3 regions of the Metabacillus sediminis genome follow, and region 2 is predicted to be linked to each of the others. Evidence: riboswitches for the same ligand, from Rfam matches in the RefSeq annotation. Region 2 holds a riboswitch; each other region holds the start of a gene.

What was found. Region 2 has a riboswitch for cyclic di-AMP ahead of WCV65_RS17650 (dicarboxylate/amino acid:cation symporter). Riboswitches for the same ligand answer to the same signal wherever they lie in the genome.
Region 1: linked by a shared signal. The riboswitch ahead of WCV65_RS06435 (APC family permease) and the one ahead of WCV65_RS17650 (dicarboxylate/amino acid:cation symporter) in region 2 are both predicted to bind cyclic di-AMP.
Region 3: linked by a shared signal. The riboswitch ahead of WCV65_RS05330 (CBS domain-containing protein) and the one ahead of WCV65_RS17650 (dicarboxylate/amino acid:cation symporter) in region 2 are both predicted to bind cyclic di-AMP.

The regions. Positions count from the first base shown of each region.
Region 1 covers NZ_CP147407.1:1,208,172-1,218,176, forward strand. Annotated here, with positions in the region: gene crtI (phytoene desaturase family protein) at 1-172, opposite strand, end outside; gene WCV65_RS06415 (lysophospholipid acyltransferase family protein) at 188-844, opposite strand; gene WCV65_RS06420 (carotenoid biosynthesis protein) at 813-1,598, opposite strand; gene WCV65_RS06425 (immunoglobulin-like domain-containing protein) at 1,787-2,611, shown strand; gene WCV65_RS06430 (hypothetical protein) at 2,655-2,789, opposite strand; cyclic di-AMP (ydaO/yuaA leader) riboswitch at 2,927-3,076, shown strand; gene WCV65_RS06435 (APC family permease) at 3,215-5,041, shown strand; gene WCV65_RS06440 (hypothetical protein) at 5,102-5,299, shown strand; gene WCV65_RS06445 (MATE family efflux transporter) at 5,512-6,879, opposite strand; gene WCV65_RS06450 (AraC family transcriptional regulator) at 7,004-7,870, shown strand; gene WCV65_RS06455 (alkene reductase) at 7,963-9,018, opposite strand; gene WCV65_RS06460 (GNAT family protein) at 9,150-9,701, shown strand; gene WCV65_RS06465 (amino acid permease) at 9,918-10,005, shown strand, end outside.
Region 2 covers NZ_CP147407.1:3,373,940-3,383,944, reverse strand. Annotated here, with positions in the region: gene WCV65_RS17685 (GNAT family protein) at 1-24, shown strand, start outside; gene fumC (class II fumarate hydratase) at 68-1,447, shown strand; gene WCV65_RS17675 (UDP-N-acetylmuramoyl-L-alanyl-D-glutamate--2,6-diaminopimelate ligase) at 1,625-3,112, shown strand; gene WCV65_RS17670 (D-alanyl-D-alanine carboxypeptidase family protein) at 3,320-4,495, shown strand; gene WCV65_RS17665 (cation:dicarboxylase symporter family transporter) at 4,753-6,006, shown strand; gene WCV65_RS17660 (amino acid permease) at 6,080-7,513, opposite strand; lysine riboswitch at 7,633-7,809, opposite strand; gene tatA (twin-arginine translocase TatA/TatE family subunit) at 8,023-8,220, shown strand; cyclic di-AMP (ydaO/yuaA leader) riboswitch at 8,470-8,616, shown strand; gene WCV65_RS17650 (dicarboxylate/amino acid:cation symporter) at 8,782-10,005, shown strand, end outside.
Region 3 covers NZ_CP147407.1:978,327-988,331, reverse strand. Annotated here, with positions in the region: gene WCV65_RS05355 (SulP family inorganic anion transporter) at 1-1,207, shown strand, start outside; gene WCV65_RS05350 (dimethylarginine dimethylaminohydrolase family protein) at 1,366-2,214, opposite strand; gene WCV65_RS05345 (hypothetical protein) at 2,357-2,653, shown strand; gene WCV65_RS05340 (hypothetical protein) at 2,688-2,924, opposite strand; partial or broken gene WCV65_RS05335 (MgtC/SapB family protein) at 2,951-3,417, opposite strand; gene WCV65_RS05330 (CBS domain-containing protein) at 3,443-3,859, opposite strand; cyclic di-AMP (ydaO/yuaA leader) riboswitch at 4,014-4,156, opposite strand; gene WCV65_RS05325 (nucleoside transporter C-terminal domain-containing protein) at 4,572-5,750, shown strand; gene WCV65_RS05320 (MerR family transcriptional regulator) at 6,046-6,810, opposite strand; gene WCV65_RS05315 (AraC family transcriptional regulator) at 6,950-7,885, shown strand; gene WCV65_RS05310 (DUF1761 domain-containing protein) at 7,901-8,290, shown strand; gene WCV65_RS05305 (hypothetical protein) at 8,664-9,008, shown strand; gene WCV65_RS05300 (hypothetical protein) at 9,297-9,938, opposite strand; gene WCV65_RS05295 (DUF5316 family protein) at 9,966-10,005, opposite strand, start outside.

The DNA of each region.
Region 1 (10,005 bases), 1.9 Mb from region 2:
TTATTGTATTTGGTCCAAAATCAAAGTGGAAGGATCCGAGTTTCACAGGCATCATTTTTCCGCCCGGATGACTGTTTTTTTCGGCAACGGTAACGTCCCAGCCTTCACTGGCAAGGGTAATGGCTGCAGAAAGACCGCCAAGGCCCGCTCCGATCACTACGGCTTTTTTCATCGCTTTCCTTCTCCTTCAAAGAATGTTTAGAAAATCGTTTGTATCACGTGAAATGACTTTCCTTTTCAGCTCGTCAAGCCCAGCGGTAAACAGATCTTCAAGAATTCTTGTTTTTTCTTTCCGGCTGCCGCCCAAATCTAAATAGGCAATCGGCTCGCCGATGGCAATATATAGCTCCTGTTTCTTTTCGGATCCAAATGAATAGTAAAGGGCAATCGGCAGAATCGGTGTTTCCGGACTGATCTCAGCCATGGCTATGATTCCTGATAGGAATTCTAAAGGGCGCTGTTCAAGATGTCTTTCGTCTCCCTGTGGGAAAATGGCGACACTCTTGCCTTCTTTAAGGAGCGATCCTCCATATTTAACCGATTGAATAATATCTCTCGGGTTTTCCCGGTTCACAGAAAACGCTCCCAGCCGGCGGAAGTAGGGAAAATCCCTAAGGCCCTTCTCATGCATCATGATATTGAAATCCTGTCTAAGCACCGTCCAGTTTATATAATGAAGGACAAGGCCATCCCACCAGGTGCTGTGATTTGCACACCACAGTGCATTCACGGGCAGGTTTTCTTCAGTATGTATATAGATTCCTTTAAAATGATGTTTGAACAGCCTTTTTGTATATTGGGAAAATCCAAAATCAAACCACTTGCTTTTGCTGGCTTCGATCATGTGAACCCCTCTTTACTGAGAAAATATAGCTTGCCAGTACGAGCACAGCAGGAACCATGGAGAAGCCGACAGCGAGCCAGAGGGAATGAAGGGCCGCCAGCAGTGCGAACATAAATAGCACTAAAAAGTAAACAGCCGTAATCCGGTTTTGCCAAAGCGGAACGGGTGTGTAGCGCTCTTTTCCCGCCAGCCCAATAATCAAATGGAGAACAAACGCCGTAATGAACCATCCGGAAAAATTTGAAAACGGGATGTTGTAATAAAAACTTTCCGCTGTCCAAACCCAGTATTCCTTTACTTCAGCTGCGACCGGGTCGATGATTAAGTCAATCAATACTGCCAGCAGCCCGCCAATCGCACTGAAAACGATTATGGGAGCATGGGGGAGAACGGCTTTTAAAATAGCGTGTGAACCGCCAATCACCATGAGCCATGCAAAGCCGATCGCAACCGGAACGCCCAGAATTTGAGGACCGAAATCCTTTGTATAATAGTAGTCGCCGAAAAGGATTCCGTATTCCACACCCAGATGCTCAGCGAAAATAGAAAGAAGGATGACCGTCAATGATAAGCCAATCCCCATTTTCGGGCCGTATGTATGATGAAAATATACTCCTCCAAGAATTCCGGCTACTATGAGAAACACAACGTTGGCCCATTCTAGCCAAACAGGCAGAATGTCAAATCCAAGCAAAATAACACCGCAGCCGTACCAAATAAGAAAAAAAACATAAAGCCAATGATCCGCCTTCAAATTCTTCACCTCTTTATCGTCATTATAGGCAAAGGGAGGCAGACAGCACAAGAAATGAGCGGTTAAATGGCTGATTTTGAAACTTTTACCATCCGAAGTCGACTAATTTGATAATGTAACGCTTTTTCCTTACTCCTGTTTCTGCTTTCATTGGAAGCGATTCGACTACTAAATAAGGGAGAGAATTCATGAAGCTAAAAAAAATCATGGCCTTTTTCATGTTTGCATTATTGGCACTGTCCGGTTGTTCAACTAAGGAAGCTCAAGGATCAGCTTCTGCTGAGGATCAGCTGCCTTCTCAAATCGGAGCTCCTGGCAAGGAACATGAATACTTTGTTTGGCCAGGCAATATTCACAAAAAAACAGAATACGGTCCGCATACCGGAAAGTATTTTAAAAGAAGAGGAGGTTTCCACTTTGACACCTCGGGGTACTATATGTCGGCGAAATCCCCTGTACATGCTGTGCTAAAAGTGTCTTCTGCAGAGAAAACCATCCGGTATCAGCTGACGGAAAGAGATCGGAATTACAAAAAATTTAAATTGATTGCGGAAAAAACAGCAAAAATGGAAAACTTCTCTACTGGACTGCCTGACAAAGAAAATGCTCTGTATGTGCTCAGTATTGAAATTCTCGGGGATAAAGGACAGGTAGAGGATACAGCCGTTGAGCTCATTTACGTCCCAACAGCGGAAATCAATGCAAAGGTATCCTTAAATAAAAAACAGATAACGAAATCGGACAGCCTTCAATTAACACTGGAAAATTACGGTCCGCAGGAATTATTAACAGGAGTATCGTATCATTACGAAAAATGGACGGGATGGAAATGGAAACTGGTCAATCTCGATATGGCATTTAATAGTGTAGGAGTTAACATACTTCCTGGAGAATCCCAAACATTAACGCTGAATACATCGGAGCTGCCTGCCGGAAAATACAGAGTGGTTAAGGACGTTCAAAACGAGTTAAACATGAAGGCTGATCTGGCAGCGGAATTTGAAATAAAATAGTCACGGTATTTGTAAAAAGAGCATCTTCTCCTGATGCTCTTTTTTATTGATCAGCCAGTGCGCCCTCTGATGGCATCTCATTATCCTCAATTGATTGAACTCCGAATAAATCCGAGATTTCCTTTTCTACAGCGTCTAAGAATTCATCAGTTAATAATGGTTTCTTTTCTTTAAACATGGTCTTTCCTCCAATCTTTTTATGATTTATTGTTTCCGATTCGGAACGTTTTTATTTCTATTTAGCCATTCGAAAATAAAGCGAAAATTTTTATTTACATTTCCTATTGAGGGGAGTATGATAATCAACGGTTTCATGTTTCTAAATCGCTTAAATCGTGTGATGCGGGGGACCCGTTACAAATGGATTTTTACATAATGAATCCTTGGGGTGAATCCTTAACAGGTAGGGCTACTCAATGGCCCGAATCCGGCAGCTAACCTCGTCAGCGTTATATGAGAAGGAAGGTGGAGCTTGTGAGACAGGAATTTACATGTCTGCAAGTCTGTTAATGATGACTTGCAGGCATTTTTATTGTTAGGATTTTAATTTTTTACGGGTAAAAAAGGGCAACTTAAGTTTACTACTATATGGCGGTGAAAAATTTGATTCATTCATTAAAAAGGCTTCTAATCGGGCGGCCATTAAAGTCAGGTGAGCTCGGTGAACAGAAGCTTAACAAAAAGAAGGCTCTGGCCATCCTTTCATCTGATGCCCTGTCTTCTGTTGCATATGGTCCGGAGCAGATCTTAATTGTCCTTGTGACAATTAGTGCAGCAGCCTTCTGGTATTCGATTCCGATTGCATTAGGCGTATTGGTTCTACTGACAGCTCTTATATTATCCTATCGTCAAATTATATTTGCGTATCCTCACGGAGGAGGAGCATATGTTGTTTCGAAAAACAACCTTGGTGTCAATCCGGGGCTGATTGCCGGCGGTTCCTTGCTGGTTGATTATATATTAACGGTTGCGGTAAGTGTTTCTGCAGGTACGGATGCTATTACATCTGCGTTTCCGGCTTTGCATCCCTACAATGTTGAGATTGCCATTGTCTTTGTGATCCTTTTGACTATATTAAACTTAAGAGGAGTAACGGAATCTGCTTCTGTTTTGGCTTATCCTGTTTACTTGTTCGTTTTTGCCTTATTCATTTTGATTGGTGCGGGAATATACAATATATTAACAGGTCATGTATCACCTGATCTCCATACGCCGGTCGGTACTCCTGTTGCAGGAATCAGTTTATTCATTTTACTGAGAGCATTCGCATCAGGAAGTTCAGCCCTGACAGGGGTTGAAGCAATTTCCAATGCGATTCCCAATTTTAAGAATCCCGCGCCTAATAACGCGGCTAAAACCCTAATCGCAATGGGAACCCTGCTCGCGATTCTGTTTACTGGAATTGTGTTTTTAGCTTACTACTATGGAATTATTCCAAATGCAGAGGTAACGGTCGTTTCTCAAATTGCGGAAGAAACCTTCGGCAGGAACTTCATGTATTACTTTATTCAGGGGACAACTGCCCTGATCTTAATTTTAGCGGCGAACACAGGCTACACCGCATTCCCGCTTCTTGCAGTAAATCTTGCGAAGGATAAGTTCATCCCCAGGATGTTTACGGTTCGTGGTGACCGATTAGGCTATTCAAATGGAATTATCATTCTGTCCATTTTGTCTATTATCCTTATTATCGCATTTAAAGGGCAGACAGAGCACCTGATTCCGCTTTATGCAGTTGGAGTATTTATTCCATTTACTCTTTCCCAAACTGGAATGATGGTAAAATGGCTGCGTGAAAAACCAGCAGGCTGGATGCCTAAATTTATTATCAATACAACTGGGGCAGTGATCTGCTTCATTGTAACCATTATTTTCTTTTTAACAAAATTCGGGCAGGTTTGGTCCATTCTGGTGTTCCTGCCAATCATTATCTTGCTTTTCCACCAGATCAGGAAGCATTATGATGCTGTTGGGGACCAGTTGAGAATTTCCACGTGCGAGCCGGCCGTTCCAATTGAAGGGAACGTCATCATCGTACCTGTTGCGGGGATCACACATGTCGTTGAAAATTCATTAAACTATGCTAAATCTCTATCTCCGGATCAAATCATCGCTGTGTATATTTCATTTGAACGCGAGGATGAGAGGAAGTTTGAAGAAAAATGGAAAAAATGGCAGCCGGATGTTCGGATTGTTACCCTGCAATCCCATTACCGCAGCATCATTAATCCATTAACGAAATTCGTCGATACGGTGGAGAAAAAAGCGAGAGAATCCAACTACAAGGTTACAGTGGTCATCCCGCAATTTATCCCGAAAAAAGGCTGGCACAATATTCTTCACAATCAATCCAGCTTATTGATTCGTGCATTCCTGCTTTATAGAAGGAACGTAATTATTACTACCGTACCTTATCATTTAAAAAAATAAAAAGGGAAGGGCTGATTAGCAATTTGATCGGCTCTTTGCTTTTTAAGATGAGAGACTTCAATGCTGGCAACTATTCAGGCGCATTACAATATAGGCGATATCATTTTTCAGCTTGCTTCCTTTTTAATCCTTATCGGTTTCGCTGCAGCTGTCATTGTGTTTGCAGTAAAGTTCGTTAAAGGAATGAAAAGCAGAAATGCTAGACTTCAGAGGATTGAAGAGAAGGTAGATGAATTGGCATCAGAGAGGCACAAATAGTTTTTCGAACAAACAAAAGGGGGAGTCTGGAAAGTGAGTTTTCTAAGCTCTTTTCGCTTTTAAAATTGGATTGGTTTTGGCGGATTTCCGCAGCAGGTTGCTCACCGCCCGCCCCGCGGAAAGCGAGCGCCTGCAGCGGAAATCAACAACCAAGTATAACAGTGGTAATAAAAAAGTAAAAAAGCGCCGGCATCATACCGGCGCTCTCCCAGTTAAACCGTCTGCTCCTGCAGGGCGGTTTTTCCCTTTTCTACGAATCCTTTTGATACCCATTTCCTTGATTTCCATCGGATGTACATCATAATGCCTCTTGTCCACTCATCGAGAATAAAGGCAATCCATATGCCTGTAAGACCGTAACCGAAGTGAACACCAAGCAGATAGGCGACCGGGACGCTGATCCCCCACATTGAAATCAGTCCCATATACACAGGGAATTTCACATCGCCGGCTGCTCTAAGTGCTCCAATGATCACGAGATTAAAGGCTCTGCCGGGCTCGAGTAAAATGGTCAGCAGAATCAGCATGCCGCCGGTTTGAATGATTTCCTCATTGTTGGTGAATAAATCAAACAGGTTATCTGAGAAGGTGCTCACAATAACCGCCATGAATAAAGAGGCACCAATCGCAAGGTACAGACTTTTCATGCAGCGTTCATATGCTTCTTCATATTTTTTTGCCCCGACCATTCTGCCAATGAGAATTTGTGTTCCCTGGCTGACGGAGATGCTGAAAAGAAAGATAAACATCATTAAGTTTTGTGCGTAAATTTTTGTGGTCAATGCCTCAGTTCCGATCTTGGCAATAAAGAAGGTGATGGCCATCTGGGACATGTTATAGGCAAGCTGTTCCCCTGCAGAGGGAATTCCGATTTTGAGCAGGTTTTTTAAATGGCTCCATTGGAATGCCAAATTCGATTTTAAAGCCGGGATTCTTTTTATAAGGAGTACCGATACAGCGATCAGTCCTAAGACTCTGGAAATCACGGTTGAAACGGCTGCTCCCTGAATACCCATTTCCGGAAAGCCGAAAGCTCCGAAAATCAGTAAATAGTTCCCGCAAATATTCAGCACGTTCATGCAGATGGTCACGAACATGGTATCCTTCGTATAGCCGTAGCTCCGCAGGATCGAGGCACCTGTCATGATTAAAGCTTGAACGAAAATAAATGTGCCGACAATTCCTAAATATTTGTTCCCTTCTTCCAAGAGAGAAGGGGAAAGGTTCATGATTTGAAGAATGGGTTTACTAAACGCAAAAAGAACGATGCTGACCAGCAGTCCTATTATTAAATTGGCAATTACCGACATAATCGCCACATCTTTAGCAGCTTGTTCTTTCCCGGCTCCAATATTCTGTGTTATTAAGATGACGGACCCTGTTGCAATAAATCCGAACATGACAATCACCAGGTTTAAAATCTGATTAGCCACGCCCGCTGCTGCCACTGAATCATCTGTATATTGGCTCAGCATAAATGTGTCGGCGTTTCCCATTAGCATATGAAGAAAAATTTCAATGAAAATCGGCCATGTTAAAGCAAATAAAGTTAATTGTTTTTTATCTATATTTTTAGTCAATCTGTATTCCTCCCCTGCTGTATATAATACAGCGATTCCTAGTTTACAGCGGCTGGATTATAATAGAAAGAGAGCAAACCGATTAAACTTGGAAAAATACGACCTGAGAGGGGCTTGCTATTGTATGTCTTTTCTGACTTTTCATATTCCGCCGTTCCCAACCTTTATAAAAGGCGGCCAATTTTCGTTTAAAGCAGGAAACCGCCATTTTAAAAGAACATTCAGTGTATTTGACATGCTGTATGTGAAGAAAGGTGAACTGCATATGACGGAGAATGGAGTTCCTTATAGTGTGAGGGATGGAGAATACTTGGTTCTGATTCCGGGCCGGGAGCATTATGGCCATCGGGAAAGTACAGTGAATACAGAGGTTTATTGGCTGCATTTTAAAGCCGAAGGGGAATTTGGTGTCCATCATGAGGGGCATGACAACTGGCTAGATGCACAAAAAAAAGAGGCTGATTTTGAACAGCCTGCTGAATATCAATTTCGGATCAGGCAAAAGGCTCGGCTGGAACATCCGCTGGCGGCGGAAAAACTGCTTGAAAACCTGCTGAGCATTACAAGCCAGTCCGCTGATTTCCCTCTTAGGCAGCAGCTGTATTTTCAGGAATTGATGGTTCATCTGCAAAAAGAGGCACTTAATATTCCGACAGCTGCCGAACAGGTAACAAATGAAGCCATCCAGTTTTTACAGGCACATTATCATAAGGAAATCAGGATGGAGGACCTGTCGAGGAACATTCTTTTTCATCAGGATTACATCACCCGCTGCATGCAAAAAACTCTTGGGCTAACTCCGTCACAGTATTTAAACCAATACCGGCTTTCACAGGCGAAGAGGCTTCTAGCTACCACAGATGATAAGATTGCATCCATTGCAGCAGAAACGGGAATCATGGATGCCACCTACTTTTCAAAGCTGTTTCGCAAAACCGAGGGCATGACACCGAATGAGTATCGGAAGGTGATAAACCGGCTGCGGGATTGAGAGTTCAGGAATCGGGATTGCAGGAAAAACGCAGATCCCACAAATTCAAAATATAAAAAAAGCCCGGACAATGTAGTCCGGGCGTTTTCTGCTTAAACGAGTTCAAGCAGGTGTTTTTTAGGTTCATAAGGGGTTAATTCTTTTCCTTCTCTTACTTTTTGCAGGAAATCAGGATTAGCGATTAGCGGGCGTCCGAATGCTGCAACATCCATAACGCCTTTTTCCAGCATGGCTTCTGCTTTATCAGCATCCAGGCTGCCTACTCCGATGATTGGACCGTCCCAATATTTTCTTGCCAAATCATAAAGTGTTTGGTTTTCAGCAATGTGTTCCTCTGCATCCATGATGGATGGGTGAATAATTTGAATACCGGTTTCTTTGAAAGCTTCAGTATACGTTCTCATCGCTTCATCTGCGTCTTCCCATCGATAATCGGGAGCGTCTACTTTGTGGGCGGAGAAGCGGATGATCGTGCGGTCTGCGCCGATTTCATCAATTACTGCACGGATTACTTGCTTCATAAACGTCAGTCTTTCGGCAAGCTCTCCGCCGTATTCATCTTCGCGCTTATTGGATTGATAACTGTTGAACTGATCAATCAAGTAGCCGTGGGCGCCATGTATTTCAACTCCGTCAAAGCCAGCTTCGATCGCATTTTTTGCTGCTTGGGCATACTGTCCGACTACTTTTTGGACATCTTCTTTGGAAAGTTCTTCAGGCACGGCATATGGTTTGCGGAAGCGCGGCACCTGGCCCTCTGCTGCAATCGCAGACGGTGCTTCAGGTGTTTGCCCGACAATCAATTCAGGATGGCTCAAGCGGCCAACGTGCCAGATTTGGGCAGCAATCGTTCCGCCTTCTTTATGAACAGCTTCGGTCACTTTTTTCCAGCCTTCGATCTGTTCTTGTGTAAAGAGCCCCGGTACGCCAGGGTTGCCTTTTGCACGGCTGCTGATCACAACACCCTCTGTAATAATAAGGCCAATGCCATCCTCTGCGCGTTTTCGGTAATATTCCGCTACCTCCGGACCTGGAACTCCTGTCTCATCATTAGAAAAAGAACGGGTCATCGGTGCCATGGCAGAGCGGGTTTTTAATTCAAATGCTCCAATTTTTACAGGTTCGAACAATTTATTATAAGAAGCCATTAATATTACATCTCCCTTTTTAAAAAGAATTACTCAATTAGTGTAGCAGGGAGATATCTCTAATCCAAATATTTTGATTTTAGAGGGAATATCGGGGAGGCTGGAGAAATAAAGGGGGGAGGTGATGGATCATGATTGCTGCAGGGAAAAAAGTAAAGCTGAGCTGGATTGACGAACAGGATTATGAAGAGCTGTATCTTTTAAAATATGGGGAAGCGAATCCTGAATGGAAGAAGTGGGATGCACCGTATTTTCCACTTGAAAGAAAAACATTTGAGGGTTATAAACGGCAAATGGCTGAAAAGCCTGCATGTATGGAAGCTAAAATTACAGCAGACATGCAGCTGATAGGAACTGTAGCATACTATTGGGAGCACGAACCTTCAAATTGGCTGGAGGCTGGAATCGTGATTTACCATCCGGATTTCTGGAACGGAGGGTACGGATCGGAAGCTTTAAACCTGTGGATTGAAAATTTATTTACTTCAATGCCGATTCCAAGGGTCGGTATCACGACGTGGTCAGGCAATGAACGCATGATGCACACCGCTGCAAAACAGGGGATGAAGCTAGAGGGCAGGATGAGAAAATGCAGACTGTACAACGGTGAATATTACGATTCCATCAGAATGGGTATATTAAGAGAAGAATGGGACGCCCGCAAAAGCAGAAGTCTTTCATAGGCTTCTTTTTTTCTATTATTCTGGAATAACCTTATAAGGAGCAATCGGTATTTCGTTTGTTATCCATAAATGTCCAGATGGCGCACCTGAATGTTTAAATAGAAGGGAGATTGGGTTTGTTTTTGGAAAAAAAATAAATTTTCATATAATACTAAATAATGATAAAATAGGAGAGGTTTATTTAAGATGTTATCGCTTACATAGAAGGAGGATCCCATGTCAGAACAGCGTCATGAACTAAAAAAAGAATTAAAAGACAGACATATTTTAATGATTGCCCTTGGAGGGGTAATCGGTACAGGAT
Region 2 (10,005 bases):
GAATTTCCATTCTTTTTTGATTAGCGTCTAAGCGCAAAGGGGATAGAAACTAGGGGAGGGATGAATAATGGAGACAAGAATCGAAAGGGACACAATGGGTGAAATTGAAGTACCTGCGGACAAACTATGGGGCGCGCAAACACAGCGGAGTAAAGAAAATTTTAAAATCGGCACGGAGAAAATGCCGCTTGAAGTCATCTATGCTTTTGCTGTTCTAAAACGAAGCGCAGCCATTGCTAATGAGCAGCTGGGCAAGCTGTCGAGCGAAAAATCACAAGCGATCGTAAAAGCGTGCGATGAAATTCTTGATGGAAAATGGGATGATCAGTTCCCCCTTGTTGTCTGGCAAACCGGCAGCGGTACGCAAAGCAATATGAATGTGAATGAGGTCGCAGCCCGGAGAGCAAACGAATTGCTTGAAAAGGAAGAAACTAGTATTCATCCGAATGATGATGTGAACATGGGTCAAAGCTCGAATGATACGTTTCCAACCGCCATGCATATTGCTGCATTGAAAGCAGTGAAGGAGCGTCTCATTCCAGCCGTAGAACAGCTTCGGATCACGCTGAACGAGAAGTCGGAGAAATTCAAGGACCTCGTAAAAATCGGCCGAACTCATCTTCAGGACGCAACACCTATTACATTAGGACAGGAAATAAGCGGCTGGTCGTATATGCTGGAAAGATCAAAAGGAATGATTGAGGAAGGAGCATCACACCTTCTTAATCTTGCGGTTGGCGGAACCGCTGTCGGAACCGGAATTAATGCACATCCTGAATTCGGTGACATGACCGCTGCCGAAATTGCCAACTATACGGGCATGCCGTTTGTTTCATCTGCTAATAAATTTCACGCCTTAACATCTCATGACGAAATGGTGTATGCACATGGAGCAATTAAGGGACTTGCAGCGGATGCCATGAAAATTGCAAATGATGTTCGCTTTTTAGCAAGCGGTCCCCGTTGCGGGATCGGAGAGCTTTCCATTCCGGAAAATGAGCCTGGAAGCTCCATTATGCCGGGGAAGGTCAATCCAACGCAAAGTGAAGCATTAACGATGGCAGCGGTACAGGTAATGGGGAATGATGCAGCCATCGGTTTTGCCGCAAGCCAGGGGAATTTTGAATTGAATGTTTATAAGCCTGTAATTCTCTATAATTTCCTGCAATCAGTCCGGCTGCTTGCGGATGCGATCAATTCCTTCAATGTTCACTGTGCTAAAGGAATTGAGCCAAATGATGAAGTGATAAAAAAATACTTAAATGAATCACTCATGCTTGTAACAGCGTTAAATCCTCATATTGGATATGAGAATGCAGCGAAAATTGCCAAGCATGCCCACAAAGAAGGATTGACTCTTAAAGAGGCATCGATCGAACTTAATCTGCTGACGGGAGAACAATTTGATCAATATGTAGTTCCGGAAAACATGACAAAGCCAAAATAAACGATCCAGGGCGCGCCGAATTCAGGCGCGCTTTCTTTGTTTTCCATTATATAACGGCATTTAAAGCGAATCATTCAGCAAATAATATGAAAAAATGGGTTCAGTGCCAAAAGGATAGAAAAAGAAGACGAGTTTCGAACCATGTGTGAAATAGAGAAATGAAGGAGTTTGTCACCTATGAATTTACATCAGCTGCTTTTATCTTCATCCATAAAGCCTGAGTCTATTAGGAAAGACTGGCAAGGGATTGAAATAACCGGTATCACATCGGATTCGAGAAATCTAAAACCCGGCAATTTGTTTATTGCCATCAGCGGCTATCAGCAGGATGGACACAAGTATATTGAAGCCGCTATCAGAGCAGGGGCTGCTGCTGTGGCAGGAGAAAAAGCAGAGCCGGAACGTCTTCCTGTTCCCTGCATCCAGCTTGTGGATAGCAGAAAGCAAATGGCTCAGCTTGCAATTGCTTTCTACGGAGAGCCTCAAAAGAAACACAAAATGATTGGGATCACAGGCACTAATGGAAAAACCACGACTGCTTTTATGATTAAACATATTCTTGAAACAGCTGGATTGAGCTGCTCTCTTTTCGGGTCGATTGCCAATTACATAAATGGAAAATGGTACCGCGCCTCCAATACGACTCCTGACAGCCTTCAGCTTCAGGAACTTCTTCATAGGAGTAATGATGAATATGCGGTGATGGAAGTCTCTTCCCACGGTATTAGTCAGCACAGAGTAGAAGGTGTGGAATTTGATTATGCATTGTTTACTAATCTCGATCAGGATCATTTGGATTACCATCATACAATGGAAGAATATTTTGCAGTAAAATCCAAGCTCTTTCAACAGCTGTCCCATTCCGGAAAAGCTTTCATTAATACGGATAGCGTTTGGGGGGAGAAGCTTGCGGAAAATCTCCGAACGGAAGGAAAAGAAATCTATACGTTTGGGGAAAACACGGGAAATAATTTGCGCTTATCAGAATGGAAAACGAGTAAGTTCCCTGCTGCCATCTTGAATGAAACAGAAAACAGAGGGCATTTTATTCAGTTGGCCGTACCAGGTCTTCATAATATTTATAACGCTGGACTAGCCTTTTTGGCACTTAAAGAAATGGGTGTTGAAGAACGGGTGATTTCAGAAGCGCTTATGAAATTTCCCGGTGTTCCCGGCAGAAATGAAGTGTATAAAGAAGCCGGTCAGCCTACCTTTATGGTGGATTATGCCCACACCTCGGAAGCTCTTTATCATTGTTTAAAGACTGCAAGAGAGTGCGGGGCGGAAAAGGTGTACCATATTTTTGGATTCAGAGGCGGAAGAGATGAATCGAAGCGATGTGAGATGATTAAATTATCTTCAGATTTAAGCGATGCGTATGTTCTTACACAGGATGACTTAAATGGTGTCCCAGAGAAGGAAATTTTGAATGAGCTAGAAAAATTACAAACCGCTTTTGGCAATGAGAAAGGCAGGATCATTTCTGACCGGACCATGGCTATTCAACATATGTTTATGCATGCTTCGCAGGGGGATTGGATTGTTGTAACCGGCAAAGGTGCAGAACCCTATCAGCAGGCATTTGAATTACCGGCCTCTTCTGATGGAGAAACGATACGCTATTTGCAAAGAACAGCTGCGGCGCAAGCAAAAAAAGCTGAATAAATAATGAATAGGATTATGAACTAATTTTGTAGGAGCCTGGGTTAGCATTAACTGGGTTCCTGTTTTATTTGTTTACGCTATTTCCATATATTGATGGTTTGTGTAAGAATATGCAGTCTGTTCAATTTTTTTACATTGTTTTCGAAGAATGATGTTGATATCCTAAGTAAGGATTATCGCAGGGTATAGATAAGGAGAATGAGTTTTATGAAGCAAGTTCTACATCTAATAATTACTGTTTTCACCCTATCCATTTTTTTTCATCCTGTTAAAGCAGCAGGTAAAGAAGAAGACGATAAGAAGCTGCTCCTTGAGAGTGAGGCTGCATTAGTCATGGATGCTAAGACGGGTCAAATCCTATTCGAAAAGAACGGATCTACTTCCATGTATCCTGCAAGTATTACGAAAATTGCTACCGCCATTTATGCAATCGAACATGGAAATTTAGAGGAAGAGGTCACCGTAAGCAAGAACGCCAGAAATGCAGAAGGAACAAAGGTATTTCTTGAAGAAGGGGAGCAAGTTCCTTTAAAACGGCTTATTCAGGGCATGCTCATAAATTCAGGAAATGATGCAGCAATAGCGATCGCTGAACATTTAAGCGGAAGTGTCGGTGAATTTTCAAAAGATTTAAATCAGTATTTGCAGACTGAAATTGGCGTTACCCACACCCACTTCGTGAATCCTAATGGACTCTTTGATCCGGAACATAAAACAACAGCCGCAGATATGGCTAAAATTACACAATACGCAAAAAAGAATGAAGAATTCTCAAATATTTTCGGTACAAAAGCACTGAAATGGGAAGGGAAGTCATGGAACACGACTATTTTCACCCATCACAAATTGCTAAAGCAGCAGCCTTATGAGGGGATAACTGGTGGGAAAAACGGGTTCGTTTCTCAAGCAGGCTATACCCTGGTTACTTCTGCAGAAAGAAATGGACTAAGTCTTATCGCAGTTACCCTCAAATCTCCAAACGATCAAGGGACTTATGATGATACAAAGAAGCTGCTGGATTACGGATTCACTCATTTTGAAACAGAAAACATTGCTCCTACAGCAGCTCTGAAAAATAAACAAAGAGAACCTCTTCAATTAACACGGCCTTTGTTTTATACAAAGCACCATGATGAAAAGGTCACAACAGAGATTGGCAAAGCGGACAAGCTTATTGTTGTAGGGGAAGATGGAAGAACTCTGGCAGCTGCAAGCCTGCAATCAGCTGTCCCTGAAGGACAGGGCATTAGCCAGTCCCCAAAACAGAATCGTTCAAGCAAGGATGTTTCTTTTCATAACCATTTTTACATGTCGGTCATGATGGCTTTTCTCTTAGTTATAGGAGTTGGAGGAGCCCTTTATATCCAGACAAAAAAGTATTGAAGTTTTTCTTCTGTTAGAGAAGAATTATTTTGATATAAATGCAGACGATAGTCCTGGATTCGCTTTTTCATTGCTGATACAAAAATACTCATTTCAGAATTGTGAAAATCATGTCGAAATTTGTATTGTAAAAAAGTTAAATATCAGATAAGATATTGAACTATCAGCGTGCACAGAGTAGTAGGCGTATTCTAAACCCTTAGTTCCCAATTTCTTCTTTTTTTGGATTATTCATTACAGTAAAGGGGTTGTTCTATGTGAAGAAAATCAGTTTAGCATGGCAAATATTGATAGGTCTTGGGCTCGGTATTGCGGTAGGGGCTATTTTTTATGGTAACCCCACGGTCGTAAGCTACCTCCAGCCTATTGGAGATATCTTTCTGCGTTTAATTAAGATGATTGTTATTCCGATTGTCATTTCCAGTATTATTGTTGGAGTCGCGAGTGTTGGTGACACCAAAAAACTTGGAAAACTTGGCGGGAAAACAATTCTTTATTTTGAAATCATTACAACGATCGCCATTGTCATCGGTTTGCTTTCGGCTAATATTTTTCAGCCGGGTGCGGGAGTTGATAAGGATGGATTGGAAAAAACCGATATTTCAAGCTATGTTGATACGGCTGAAGGTGTAGAAAGTCACGGGATTGCCGATACATTCGTCAATATTGTACCTTCAAACATTTTTCAATCATTTGTAGAAGGGGACATGCTCGCAATTATCTTCTTCTCTGTTATGTTCGGTTTAGGTGTAGCAGCTATTGGAGATCGTGGAAAACCGGTTCTCGCATTCTTCCAGGGCGCAGCAGACACCATGTTTTATGTAACAAATCAAGTCATGAAGTTCGCACCATTTGGTGTATTTGCCCTTATTGGAATTACCGTTTCAAAGTTTGGACTTGATTCTTTAATACCACTTGGCAAGCTGATGATTTTAGTATACGCTACTATGATTTTCTTCGTTCTTGTCGTACTTGGCCTTACTGCAAAAATCGTTGGAGTAAACATTTTTCATATTATCAAGCTTCTGAAAGATGAACTGATCCTAGGATTTTCTACATCCAGTTCAGAAACGGTCCTTCCAAGGATTATGGAAAAAATGGAACGGTTCGGCTGTCCAAAAGCTATCACTTCCTTTGTCATCCCGACTGGATATTCCTTTAATCTAGATGGATCAACACTCTATCAGGCTCTTGCTGCCATTTTCATTGCCCAAATGTACGGCATTGATTTGTCCATCGCAGAGCAGCTGACTCTTATGCTTGTGCTTATGGTTACATCTAAAGGAATAGCGGGTGTACCTGGGGTTTCCTTCGTTGTTCTGCTTGCAACATTGGGAACTGTCGGAATTCCGGTTGAAGGTCTTGCCTTCATAGCAGGAATTGACCGTCTTCTTGATATGGGACGTACGGTAGTAAACATTGTAGGAAACTCTTTAGCAGCAGTTGTCATCTCGAAGTGGGAAGGTGAATTCAAGCCTGTACCGCTGGAGGAAGCAAGAAAGACAGCGTAAAAAAGAAGCTGGCACTGTGCCAGCTTCTTTTTTATGGCTTTTTTTCTATTTTTAACGTCATAAATTTGTATGTTTATTTCAAAGTCTCTGTGTCTGTATCAAGCTTCCCGCCTTCTTTTTTATTATTTCGGTTAAGCAGCGGATAAACGATAAACCCGACTAGGAATAAACCTATTCCCAGGAAAAATGTTTTTAAATCCGATGTGCCTGAGATGATAACATACACGCTGTACAAAAGGGCCAAGGAAGCAATGATTCCTTCTCTTACTCTTGAACCTTTCATTTCATTAAACGTCTCGCCCTTAATGACCAGCTTCAAATAATAAATAGATGAAACGAGGTACGGAATTAAGTAAGCGAGTGTTGCAGAGGTAGTAAGGAACGTATAAGCCTCACTGATCGTTCCGGATATTACAGAGAAAATAAACAGCTGGGACATAATGTTTGTAATCGTAAGGGAAACAATAGGACTGCCCTTTTTATTGTTTTTACCAAACGCGGCAGGGAAAATTCCTGATTTAGCTGCCTGGTAGGCTACTTCCGAACTCATTAAAATCCATCCTAAAGTAGAACCGAACAAGGAAACCAATGCTAGCACCGCCATCGCAATCCCGCCGCCGTCTCCAATGAAAAGAGACAGTACATCAACAAACGGTTTATCAGACTGCATAAGTTCTTCTCTTGGAATAACGCCCATAGTCAGCAAGGTGGTAATCATATAAATGGTCAATGCTACAAACAATCCGAAGATGGTCGCTTTTTTGACATCTGCCTGTGAACGGGCGCGTCCCGACAGGATCACAGCGGATTCAATCCCAACGAAGGCCCAAAGTGTAGAAACAGCAGCAAGCTGAACTTGTTTGAAGAGTCCCTGCGGTTCACCTGAAGCAGATTGTACATCGAAATACCATTTCCCCGTAGAAGCACCCTGAAAAGCAAACAGAGCCGCCCCGATGAATAGCATAAAACCAATTACTTTCGAAGCTGTTGCGGCAAAATTTAACCGGCCTGCAGCATTTAAATTATTAACCAATATGGTATGAGTGCCCCACAGCAAAATTGTACATACAGCAAATGTAAGAAGTCTGCCTTTTTCAAAATCCTGTGATCCGATGGTGAAAAGAACGGCAGGATCCTTCATAACCGGAAGAAACGTTGATAAATAGCCTGCAAAGCTGGTAATGATGGCTACGTTGCTGATCCAGTTCGCCACCCAATAACCCCAAACCATACTAAACCCAGCTATTTTACCGTTTTTTTCAGATTTGAACATAGCCTTTGCATAGCTTTGCGGTCCGCCGGTGAGTTCAGGTTTTCTCATGGAAAGATTTCCAAACACGAAGGCAATCATTAATACCCCAATACCTGTAACCAGCCAGGCGGAGGCTGCCCCCATCGGACTTGCCATTTGAGCAAGCGTGCTCGGAAGCATGAATATACCGGATCCGACCATATTTCCGATAACAAATGCGGAAAGAAGCCAGAAGCCCCATTTTTTTTGTTCCATATTATAAATCCTCCTATTTCTTTATGTTACTTATCTTGAGGAAGACAGATGAGATTATGTACAAAATAAAAACGCATGGAGCAATCCATGCGTTTTGTATACATAGTCGCCTCAACCTATCTCCTGATAGCGCTCCGCGGATGAAGACTGCGGCAGTCCTGTACTTATTTAATACAGGCCCAGCAAATCTGAATGTTGGTTCAAATTGCTTCGGCACCTTTTCCTTTCAGCAGTCATCACTAGCCCCAACGGCTTCTGACTAATTACTCATAATTGGTGCAACCTCTACCTCACCGAGATATAGAGTGAGGATTTTGACGTATTTAATTGCGATTCTTGAAAATAATAAATGATTTTCTTTATACCGTCAACAGGTAAAGAAGAATTCCTTATAATCCCTTGAATTAAGCGAACAATTAGATTTTTCCTAGAATTAACTTGGAATTCTTAATGGTATCCCCTATAATTTAGGCAAGAGTGACAAACTGTAACACAAAGGGGTTATTTAGATGGGCAGTTTGGGGTTTGGAGAAATTTTATTGATTTTAGTCGTAGCATTGCTGTTATTTGGACCGAAAAAACTGCCGGAGCTTGGAAAAGCGGCGGGCAGAACACTTCGTGAATTTAAAAATGCTACACGAGGTATGATGGAAGAAGACGACGATAAGGCAGCGGCTAAAAAGACAGAAGAACAGGCACGTCCATGATGAATTTACAGCTTGCTTAGGCAGGCTGTTTTATTTTGCTCTGAATGCTCTTAAGCCGATTGGCTATTGCAGAGCCCTCATTTAGATGAGAGGTGGAAACCCCCCCTCCCATAGAGGGGAAATATAGAACTGGAGCATGTTAAAATAATTCCATTATGTGGAGCGAACGTTGTGGATATGCAGTCTATGCAGGAATAAATTGATAATTGCAAAATAGTAAACTATTCGTATATAATGAAAATACAAGTTCATATGTGAGCGCTTAATCCCATAAAGGGAGCGGGGGAACCAAAACACAGTGCAGTGGCACTTGGGGTGAATCCTTTTAATTGAAGGCAGGACATTTCTCTTCGTCCGAATCCGACAGCTAACCTCGTAAGCGAGAAGAGACACTTCAAATGGGAAAGTCAAGCTGGAAACATATTTAAATTTGACTGTAAAAGCCGTGAGATCTCTTCTCACGGCTTTTTTTGCGCCATTTATGAGTTTAACGGCAGCTTGTTATGGGAAAAAATAGCAAGCTATAGTTTTTTTAAATATTTCAACAACAGGAGGTAGTCTATGAAATTAGCTACAAAAATCATTATCGGTTTAATTGCAGGGGGAATTGTCGGAATTATCTTGAATATCACATCCCCTGACCTATTTAAGCAGCTCGATACCTTTCTATTTACTCCTTTAGGTAAAATCTTTCTTAATTTAATCAATATGCTGGTCGTTCCTATTGTTTTTTTCTCCATTACATTAGGGGTCGCAGGACTGGGAGATCCGAAAAAACTAGGAAGAATCGGCGGAAAAACTATTGCCTATTTTCTATCGACTACTGCCATTGCCATTATCATTGGCCTTGGTCTTGCCTTAGTTATCCAGCCTGGAAATGCAGGAGAGTTTGACACGAAAAATACGGAATATAAAGCGGAGGAAGCACCTTCTGTTTCTGATACGCTTTTAAACATTTTCCCAAAGAATCCAATTGAAGCAATGGCAAGCGGAGATATGCTTCAAATCATCGCCTTCTCTGTTTTCATCGGCTTTGGTATTGCGATGCTTGGAGAAAAAACAGCTGCAGTTAAAAAGGTTCTTGAACAGGGAAATGATTTAATGATGTATCTGGTTGGGGTAGTCATGAAGTTTGCCCCGTACGGTACGTTTGGATTGATTGCGACAGCAGTAGGCAGCCAGGGTTTTGATGCTATCAAAGCAATGGGGCTTTATTTTATCGTTGTCGTACTGGCTCTTGTCATTCATGCATTCCTTACGTATGGTTCAAGCATCATGTTTTTGGCAAAAAAGAGCCCGGTTTGGTTCTTTAAAGGCTTTGCTCCCGCGATGACAGTTGGGTTCAGTACATCCAGCAGTAATGCGACCTTGCCGGTATCTATGGAAACGGCTCAAAAAAATCTTGGTGTTCCTAAACAAATCAGCGGCTTCGTACAGCCTCTCGGTGCTACCATTAATATGGATGGTACAGCGATTATGCAGGGGGTTGCCACTGTATTCATCGCACAGGTATATGGACAGGATCTAACAGTTACACAGCTATTAACCGTTGTCCTTACAGCGGTGCTTGCAAGTATCGGCACGGCAGGAGTTCCTGGGGTCGGACTGATTATGCTTGCACTGGTATTAAATTCAGTTAATCTCCCGGTAGAAGGGATTGCTCTTATTCTTGGAATTGACCGTCTATTGGATATGGCTCGTACTACAGTGAACATCACTGGGGATGCTGCGTGTGCGGTAATTGTAGCCGAATCGGAAAAGAAAAATGGGAGTATACCTCCCGAT
Region 3 (10,005 bases), 1.7 Mb from region 2:
GCAATATCTCCTGGCTGCGACCATTCTCACAGGAATCATTCAAATTGTGCTCGGCATTCTTAAGTTTGGCCGCCTGATGAAATTTATTCCACGTCCGGTTATGATTGGTTTCGTCAATGCCCTTGCCATCTTAATTTTCTCGGCCCAGCTGCCCCATTTCAAAGGGGAATCCTGGCCTATGTATGCAATGGCTGCTGGGGCATTAGCTATCATCTATTTATTTCCTCGTGTGACTAAAGCTGTGCCGTCACCATTAATTGCAATTATTGTCATCACCCTGATCGCAATCTTTACAGGCTCTGATGTACGTACGGTAGGAGATATGGGGGAGCTGTCCCAGGCTTTGCCGGTTTTCCTTCTTCCTGATATCCCGCTAACGTTTGAAACACTGCAAATCATTTTTCCTTATTCCTTAGCGCTCGCCTTCGTCGGTTTATTGGAATCTCTTCTAACTGCTCAAATAGTCGATGATATGACAGATACGGGCAGCGATAAGAACAGAGAAGCAAAAGGACAGGGTCTTGCCAATATCGTTGCTGGCTTTTTCGGGGGTATGGCCGGATGCGCCATGATTGGCCAGTCTGTAATCAATGTTAAATCCGGAGGACGGGGAAGACTGTCTACATTTGTGGCTGGAGCCTTCCTTCTCATATTGATTGTCGCTCTCAATGGGGTTCTCGTTAAAATACCCATGGCGGCTCTTGTCGGTGTTATGATTATGGTTTCCATCGGTACGTTTGACTGGTCTTCGCTCACTCGTCTTCATAAGGTACCGGTCACTGATACAGCGATCATGGTTGTGACAGTCGTTACCGTTGTGTTCACCCATGATTTATCAAAAGGAGTACTGGCAGGCGTGATCCTAAGTGCGATTTTCTTTGCCGGCCAGATTTCAAAAGTAGCAGTAACCGTTACAGAAGAGCCTTCATCAAAAAATTATAAGGTTACAGGGCAGCTGTTTTTCGCTTCTGTTTCCAGTTTAATCGATCAAATCGATTTTGCCGATCAAAACCGGAACATCGTGCTCGACCTGGCTAACGCGCACATTTGGGATGATTCAGCAGTCGGTGCTGTGGACAAGGTCGTTTTGAAATTAAGGCAAAACCAAAATCAAGTGGAAGTTACAGGACTTAACGCAAAAAGCTCCGAATTAATTGAAAAAATGGCAGTTTATCATCGCCCTGATACCAGAGCTGCCAATCATTAATGTGAGAAAAGGAGAACCGGCCTAATGCCGGTTCTTTTTTCATTCATTGCTTGAACAGTTTTCATAATGAATTGGTAAATCCCCAACCATGTCATCCTATATTCCGCTCCAGTTATCATTAAGTGCAGACCTTTAATGGATTGGGCTGTGTGACGGCTTTACCCCTCCCGCAGAAGCGGCAATGTACAGCATCGGAACGCTCCGCCGGACTTAATGATTTCAGAAAGATCCACTTCTATCACTTTATAGCCAAGCTTTCTTAACTGGTCATTTGTATGATTATTGTGAGGCAGGGCGATGATTTTTTTATTTCCCAGTGAAAATACATTCACACCCAGCCTGAACTGATCTTCTTCCTTTACTTCTATAATAGAAAAACGGGATGACAGCAAATCAATTTCTTCCTGTTTCAAAGCTTCCGGAAAAAGCAGCGCTTCATTTTCTGAAATCATGTTAAAAATACAGTCTAAATGGAGGTATTCTTTTTTAATAGGAACTGGAATAATTTCGTAATCAGGCAAATGGTTCTCAAGCATGGTGATACTGTCTTCAGATGTTCGCTCACTGATTCCTACATAGACGGTATTCCCGTTAATTAAAACATCCCCGCCCTCAATGCCGGAGCCTTTTAAGTCGACATATTGAATTCCCTCTTTATCCAGCCATTCTTTCAGGATCCGTTCCTCTCCCTGCCGGATGTCCATCTCCATATTGGCTATAAAAAGTGTATTTCCAAGTGTAAATCCAATATCCCTTGTAAACACCTGTTCAGGAAATTGCTCAACCGGCTCAAGAAGATGTGTTTCAATTCCATTTTCCCGAAGTACACGAAGAAATTCACTATGCTGCTTTACAGCTTTTACAGCATCAAGCTCTTCATCCTGGAATTCCTTTTGTGTTTCATTGATAATGTCTTCAATTTTCATATACTGGGGTGGACATAATAGAACGCTTTTAAGAGGCGCATATTCGCTGGAACAGCCTATCTTTATTTTGGAATGAGACATTTTGAACCCTCCTCATGCTTCACTTCATGAGAAGTAGTGTTTCCAAAATTGTCTTATTCAATCGCGCACACTAGCTCTTTCATGAATGATTGCCCGCCAATCGGCAAATCATAAGAAAAATGGAAAAGGGACCGGTGATCGCATGTATAATCGAATAGAAAATCTAAGGGACAGGCTTCCTGAGAACCACAAAAACATTGCAGTCCTGACAAGCCACATTTTTGAGGCATTTGATTCATTAATTGAAGAGCACCGGAGATATGCCGGGGTACGTGCTACGGCTAAAATACAGCCAAACCCTTATGAGGAAAAAACCTTTTTCGAAACGATTAATCAAGTGAAACAGATTATTTTGTCTGAGCTTGAAAAAACCGCAGAAGACATTGACCATAGAGGAGATAAATACTGGGAAAAAAATTATCCTGATGGAGTGGAATGACGGGGGACTGTATCCCCTCGTCATGAACACGTGATTATTTCATTGTAACTTTATAGAGTGAAGAACCTTCCCCCGTAATCTTCTCAGTTGTGACATGAATATCCGGATCAGAAGCCAAATTGAATGCAAGCACATAAGCCACTTTATGATCCGGTGTAACGTATGTCTCATAAAGCTTTCCAACCATTTCATTGGCGATAGAATCAGCCCACATTTCGGCTTCCCAGAGTGTTTCAAAAATGCGATTCTCATGCTTCCATTTTTTCTCCATAAAGGCCTCCCCGAGTGAAAAATTCCTTATATAGACATTTTATCTTTAGATAGGACCTTTTGAGAAGAAATAATTTTGCCGTGCTTTTGATTATACCGGTCAATCCAGTTGGCCATTGGCCTGAGAATGCTGTTGACGGCTACAACAATGATTGTACCTGCAGTGGCTAACATCAAAAACCCGGCACCTGCAAGCGTACCGATAGCGGCTGAGCACCATAGAGTTGCAGCCGTATCCAGTCCTCTAACGGTTAACCCTCGCGAAAAATAACCCCTGCCCCCAAAAAACCAATACCACTGACGATTTGAGCAGCAATCCTCATACTTGAATGATCGCCTGAGACATAATCGAGCATGACAAATAGACAGGCGCCAACGGCTACCAGAACATTCGTCCGAAGACCTGCAATGCACTTATGCCATTGTCGTTCAATTCCAATAACAATCCCCAGAAAAACAGCCGTCAGTAATCTCACTAAAATTTCGTATTCCATGATTCTACTTCCCCTTCATCCAATATCATCTCTCTATTTGGTTAAAAAGCTGATTTGCGCAGTATTCTATAATTTCTCTGCGCCTAATCATCCCTATAAAAATCCCCTGATCATCTACTACAGGGACAAAGTTCTGTTCCATTGCCCTGGAAATAATTTGTTCCATTTTGGCGTGAATTGGGACCGGTTCATTTTTCCGGTGCATCTCCACTTCCGTTAACCGGATTTTATTTGTGCTGTCAAAGCTTAGATTCGGCGTATTTTTGAGCTTCCATAATAAATCACCCTCTGTAAGCGTAGCTATATACTTCCCCTCATCATCCAGCAGCGGAAGGGCAGAATAACGATGATATTCCATTTTCTCCAAAGCCTGTCTCATTGTAGCGTGAATCGGCAAATGGATGACCTCTTTTTTTGGTATTAAGAAAAACGCTATATTCATTCAATCGATAGCTCCTTTATTTAATCTATAATCTCTTTTAGCATTTTCTCACGCATGGACTTTTTCAATCCATAAGAAAAAGACCACTGGCACTTCGCTGGCTATTGCTGAAAAAATGACAGCAAAAAAAGCCCCCAAAATAAGGCGGTCTTGTGACCTCCTTCGCTTTAGCCGACGAAGTTAGCTGACGGGCAGGATGGCGAAAGAGTCCTTTCATCCCTTCTGCTAAAGCAGAATTAGCCCCAAAAAAATTGGTTCCTCCGTTCCCGTGTTTACGGGATTAAGCCAGTAAAATTTTCATGTATATCGTACTCCCTGGATAGAACTTTGTAAATGTGAGTTTTTGACTATATAGTCGTATTTTTTCCTTGTTATGGCACTCTATCTTCATATTGCTTGTGGTTGCTTTACGATGCGTGAAATTGCTTGTGAAAAGATTAGTAAGGAATGGGGCATGACTAATAAAAAGTACGATGAATACCAATCGTTTTTCACTAAAAAGAAAACGAATTCATTTTTATTTAAATAACCCCTTCCCTATTGCCTGTAAAACAGTATAATAGGAAAGGGCAAAAAAGCAGCAAGGATAAAAATGTGTTTTTGCTGTAAATTTGTACACTCTAGGGAATGTTTGGGTAAAGATAAAGGGAACCCTTTCTCCCCCAGCCTGTCCCTCGTCATCATTCGCTTACTACATAAGGAGGTTGCTGCTATGAGTATCATCATTTCACTTGTCGGTATCGTCGTGGTTCTGCTGCTGGCCTATTTGGTCAGTAACAATAAAAAGCAGATTAAGATCAAACCCATTATCATCATGCTTGTTCTTCAAGTCGTCTTAACATTTATTTTCCTTAATACCGGAATTGGCCTATTTATTATCGAGGGAATTTCAGCATTATTTACGAAGCTCCTTGAATATGCTGCTAGCGGAATTAATTTCGTATTCGGCGGAATTGCCAACCCTAAGGAAATGCCATTTTTCCTTAACGTTCTCCTTCCGATCGTCTTCATTTCTGCTCTGATTGGAATTGCCCAGCACATCAGGCTTTTGCCTATCATCATTAAGTATCTTGGACTGGTTTTAAGTAAAATAAATGGCTTAGGAAAACTTGAATCCTACAACGCGGTTGCATCTGCTATTTTTGGGCAGTCTGAAGTATTCATTTCCGTAAAAAAACAATTAGGCCATTTGCCTGACCACCGTTTATATACACTTTGTACATCAGCTATGTCCACTGTTTCTGCCTCTATTCTTGGCGCGTACATGACAATGATTGATCCAAAATACGTCATTGTAGCCCTTGTGCTGAATTTGCTGGGCGGATTCATCATCGTGAACATCATCAACCCATATGATGTTGCGGACAGTGAAGACTTCATTGAAGTTCAAGAAGGGGAAAAACAGACCTTCTTCGAAATGCTGGGCGAGTACATCATGGACGGCTTTAAAGTAGCAATCATCGTCGGAGCGATGCTAATTGGTTTCGTTGCTTTAATTGCAGCCATCAATGATCTATTCAGCATCATTTTCGGCATCTCTTTTCAAACGATGCTTGGGTATGTGTTTGCACCATTCGCTTTCATCATCGGTGTACCGGCTGCAGAAATTGTACAAGCCGGAACGATTATGGCAACAAAGCTCGTTTCAAACGAATTCGTCGCCATGCTTGATCTTTCAAAAATGACCGAGCTGTCTGACCGGACAACCGCAATTATTTCCGTATTCCTCGTATCCTTTGCCAACTTCTCCTCCATCGGGATCATTACCGGAGCGGTAAAGGGATTGCATGAACAAAAAGGAAACGTGGTAGCCCGCTTTGGACTGAAGCTCCTCTACGGGGCAACATTGGTAAGCTTCTTATCTGCAGCAATTGTTGGATTGCTGATTTAATAAAAACGATGCGGCATAATCAGCCGCATCGTTTTTATTTGTTTTCTCCCACACTTGATGAGGAGAAAGCGGCCAGATTTCACCTTTGCTTACGATTAAAGGATAATGGCTGGCCTTTGAAGAGTAATTGCTGACTTTTGAAAAGTAATTGCTGACTTTTGAAGGATACGTAATTGCTGACTTCCTCAGATTAATTGCTGACTTTTAAAGGGTAATTGCTGACTTTCCATAATTCATGGCAGACTTGTATCTTCATAAGAGGTCTGACGAAGCTCAAAGCTCCGTGCACTCCCTTTTACTTCTTATAACCCGTATAAACATAAATTGCATCCCGCAGAAATTCCGCAAGTCCCGGTTCCTTTTCATCGTAATAGGCTTTAAACCGGTCATCCTCAGCATACATATCCGCAAGACCCGCATGTGCTTCACTGCTGTAATCAGCCCAGTAGTACATGAGCCACTGCTTATGCAGCTCTGCCGTTTTTTGAGCAGCAGCACTTGAAGGATCACCCTTTTTAAAGGCTTCAGCCAATGCGGTTTTAACCTCCTGCTCAAGCTTCGCTACTTCCTCGTATTGCTCCTTCGTCATATTTTCGAATTTTTCATTCGAGCGTTTAACTGTCTCTTCTCCATATTTTTGGCGGATTTCTTTCCCGTATTTTGCTTCGTTCTCATCAATCATACTTTGCTTAAAGCCTTCAAATTTTTCCTGATCAGACATCGTTATTCTCCCTTCACCAGCTGAGATCGACTTCTCCACATTGGAAATGAGCAAATCCAGCTGCTTTCGTTTTTCCAGGAGCTTTTTACGATGTTCAATAAGGGCTTTCGCTCCGTTAAAATGAGGGTCAGACAGGATTTCCTGAATCTGCTCCAGACTGACGTCGAGCTCACGGTAAAAGAGGATTTGCTGCAGACGATCCACCTCTGCCAGACCATAAATTCGATACCCCGATGAGTTCATTCTTGCCGGCTTAAGAATGCCAATCTCATCATAATATCTGAGCGTCCTTGCCGTGATTCCTGCCATTTCCGCAAGCTTTTGCACCGTATATTCCATCGGTGTTCACCTCCTGATAGATTCAGCTTACACCTTTACGCAGCGTGAAGGTCAATTGATATTTTGAAAAAAAACGGTAGAGATTGAGCCCGAAATTCTCCATAATAAGAGAGAACTCATTTGATAAGGGGTATCCAAGATGAATTATGGAAAAGAACAAGAAAGACAAATACAAAAAGTGATGGATTATATAGAAGAAAATCTCCATGAATCTCTTCCACTCGAAAGACTTGCAAAAGTTTCTACTTATTCTCCTTTTCATTTTCAGCGGATTTTCAAGGGGATAGCCGGTGAATCGCCTGCTGCCTATATCAAAAGACTCCGACTGGAAAATGCCGCCCACTTCCTGATTTATGAACAGCATTTACCTATAACCCAGATCGCCTATTTATGCGGATTTTCGTCCCTTTCATACTTCACCTACTCATTTAACGAAACCTTTAAAACCAGCCCGAAAAAATGGCGGGAAGGTGCGTACCTGGAGCGTTTTCCAAGGGAATACGAAGATAGCAAGAAATCTAAACTTTTCAGCAAGAATCTGCAAGCAACGAACGATAAGCAGCCCTATAATGAATTTAGATGGCTGGATTTGGATAAGGTGAAAACAATTGAACTCCCAGCTTTCCGTGTGGTCAAAAAACTTCACATCGGATCTTATACAGATCGCATTCCAAATGCTTGGGAAGACCTTTATCACTGGTCAAATGCCAGAGGACTTATCCAAAAAGACACCTGGATGATTGGGATTCCAAGAAATAACCCTTACATTACCCTGCCTGAGAGAAGCCGTTACGACTGCCTGATGCAAATCACCTCACATGACAGTATTGAGGAACCACTGTATACGTTTAATGGAGGAAAACATGTGGTGGTTGAGTTCGACGAGCCTGTCCCTTACAGTGACCGCGGCATGCTGATTGAGTGCTATTCTGAACTCTACAGCTTTTGGCTGCCGAGAAGCGGCTATAAATATTTGGGGAATCCAATTGAATTTGTACAAATTGATCCGAATGGAGGAACACTTGACCTCACATGCCGAATCAAGGCCATCGCCTTAGCCGTTGAACCGAAATAGAAAAGGAGAAACCATATGCTGATTAACATGTCTGATCTAAATTTTTTAGCCATCCTCGCTGGAGGCATCCTGTATATGATATACGGAGGCATTTATTATTCTATTTTACTCAAGGATAAAGGCAATTTTACGCAAAATGAAAGCAAAGGCCCTCTTAAATATGTCTTTTCTGTCATCGTCGCTTTCATTAGCTCGTTTCTGACAGCTATTCTGATTCAATCCACCGGTGCTGAAAACTGGCTTACCGGAGCTGGAATCGGCTTCATTGTCGGTGTTCTCATCTCCATTGTGTATGTGAAAAATTCACTATTCGGGTTATTGAGCAGAAGAGCTTTGCTGATTGCAATTGGAGATCATCTGGTTATTTTCATCTTACTAGGCATTTTACATGGTTCGCTGAATTGAGAGAAGAAGCTATCTAAGATGTCGTGAAAATAGGAATTTAACGAAATTGAAACCCCTGGGACGCTTGCATCCCGGGGGTTTGATTTTAACATAGGTACTTTGAACAAATTTAGGTTAGGCTGATTGGAGCGGAAGGTGCGATACTCCTGCGGGAGCAGCGGGACAGGTGAGACCCCGCAGGCGCTTGCGCCGAGGAGGCTCACCGCCCGCCCCGCGGAAAGGGAGAAACCTGCAGCGGAAATCAGCCAAAACCAATCCAATTAAAAATGTCAAAGAAAAATAAAAAAAGACTTTCCGATACGGACTTTTTCTATTTTTATCCAATTTATTATGTATAATGAAATTGTTACCATTATTTTAAAGGAGTGAAACTATGAAACACTTAGTCATAACCGCAGTAGCTGCAGGTCTTATCTTCATTCTGCAAGGCTGCTCCAGCAATGCTCATGCAGAAAACTTTAAACAGTCATCCATTGAAAGCACCTTCCCCATTCCAGCAGATGCAAAAGAGATAAAGAAAAAAGAGGACTCTGCAGTATATAGCCTGAAAGGAATGAAAGAAGAAGAAGGCCTGCCGAAAGCCTACCTTGCAAAATTAGAAGAGGATGGCTGGAAAGAATCAAAGTCCGAACAATTGGGTGCTATGCAAACTTTCAAGAAAGACGGAAAAACCATAAAAGTCACTTCTCTAACCGATAAACTCACACTAGAAAAATAAGTCTTTTGGATGAAGGGGTCAAATAAAAAAAATGCCCGGGAAAACCCAAACGTATGATTCATATTTTCCTGCTGACTTAGCTCCGTATTCCTCTAATATCTCCTCATGCCCTTCATCGAAATCATTTTAGCATCCTTCAAATCAGTAACGGCATACCAGCATCTTTTTTCCCCTCTGCTTAGAGAATCTTTGCAGAAACCCCGCCTGCTTTTACTTCCTTTATTGAGGAATAATCCGCCATCAGTTTAGCTTTTATTAATTTCCTCCATTTGAGCTGCAGCTGTCTATTCATGAACTTTTAATTTCTCCTACCGCCAAATAATCTTTCCTCGTTTTCCCATGTATCCCATGCTGACCAAGCAAATCCGTTATTCGTTTTAGATGCTCCTGATCTTCTACCACAACATAATGATGCGAGCCAAACAGGTTTTTCTGTATAATCGATAGTTTATACGCGTTGTTGATTCGGGCGTGCAGCCCATAAAGTGGATGAGAGAGGGTTATTTTTTCAACCTCATACCGCTTGATTTGTTTGAAAGAACGGTAGCTCCCGTTAAGAACAAGGCCCTCAGGTAAGATCAGGAGACTGCCTTGATGTTTTACGAAATTCATAATGACTAAAACCATGTAGATCACATTCAAATAGGCATACTCCAGCCAATCGGTGAAAAAAACCATCCATATTAACCACCCCATTAATATCATGGCAGCGGCCGTTCCCCATTTCACGATTTGATAGGCTCTCGTATTTTTAGAAATAGCCTCCATCTCTTTCCATTCATTAGGAATGAGCAGGCTGCTGTATTCATCCTTTGTTTTAGGGTACAGTGCAGTTTGAGAAAGTATGACGGCGTTTTTTACGTTAAACCAGTGCTTGAGCAGAAAATACATACCGGCTAGAAAAATAAGTAAGTAGATTAAATCCAGCATCCTATCTGCTCCCTTTTGTTTTTGACATTATAAATACCAAATCAGTCCTGCGATCCCCAGAAAAATC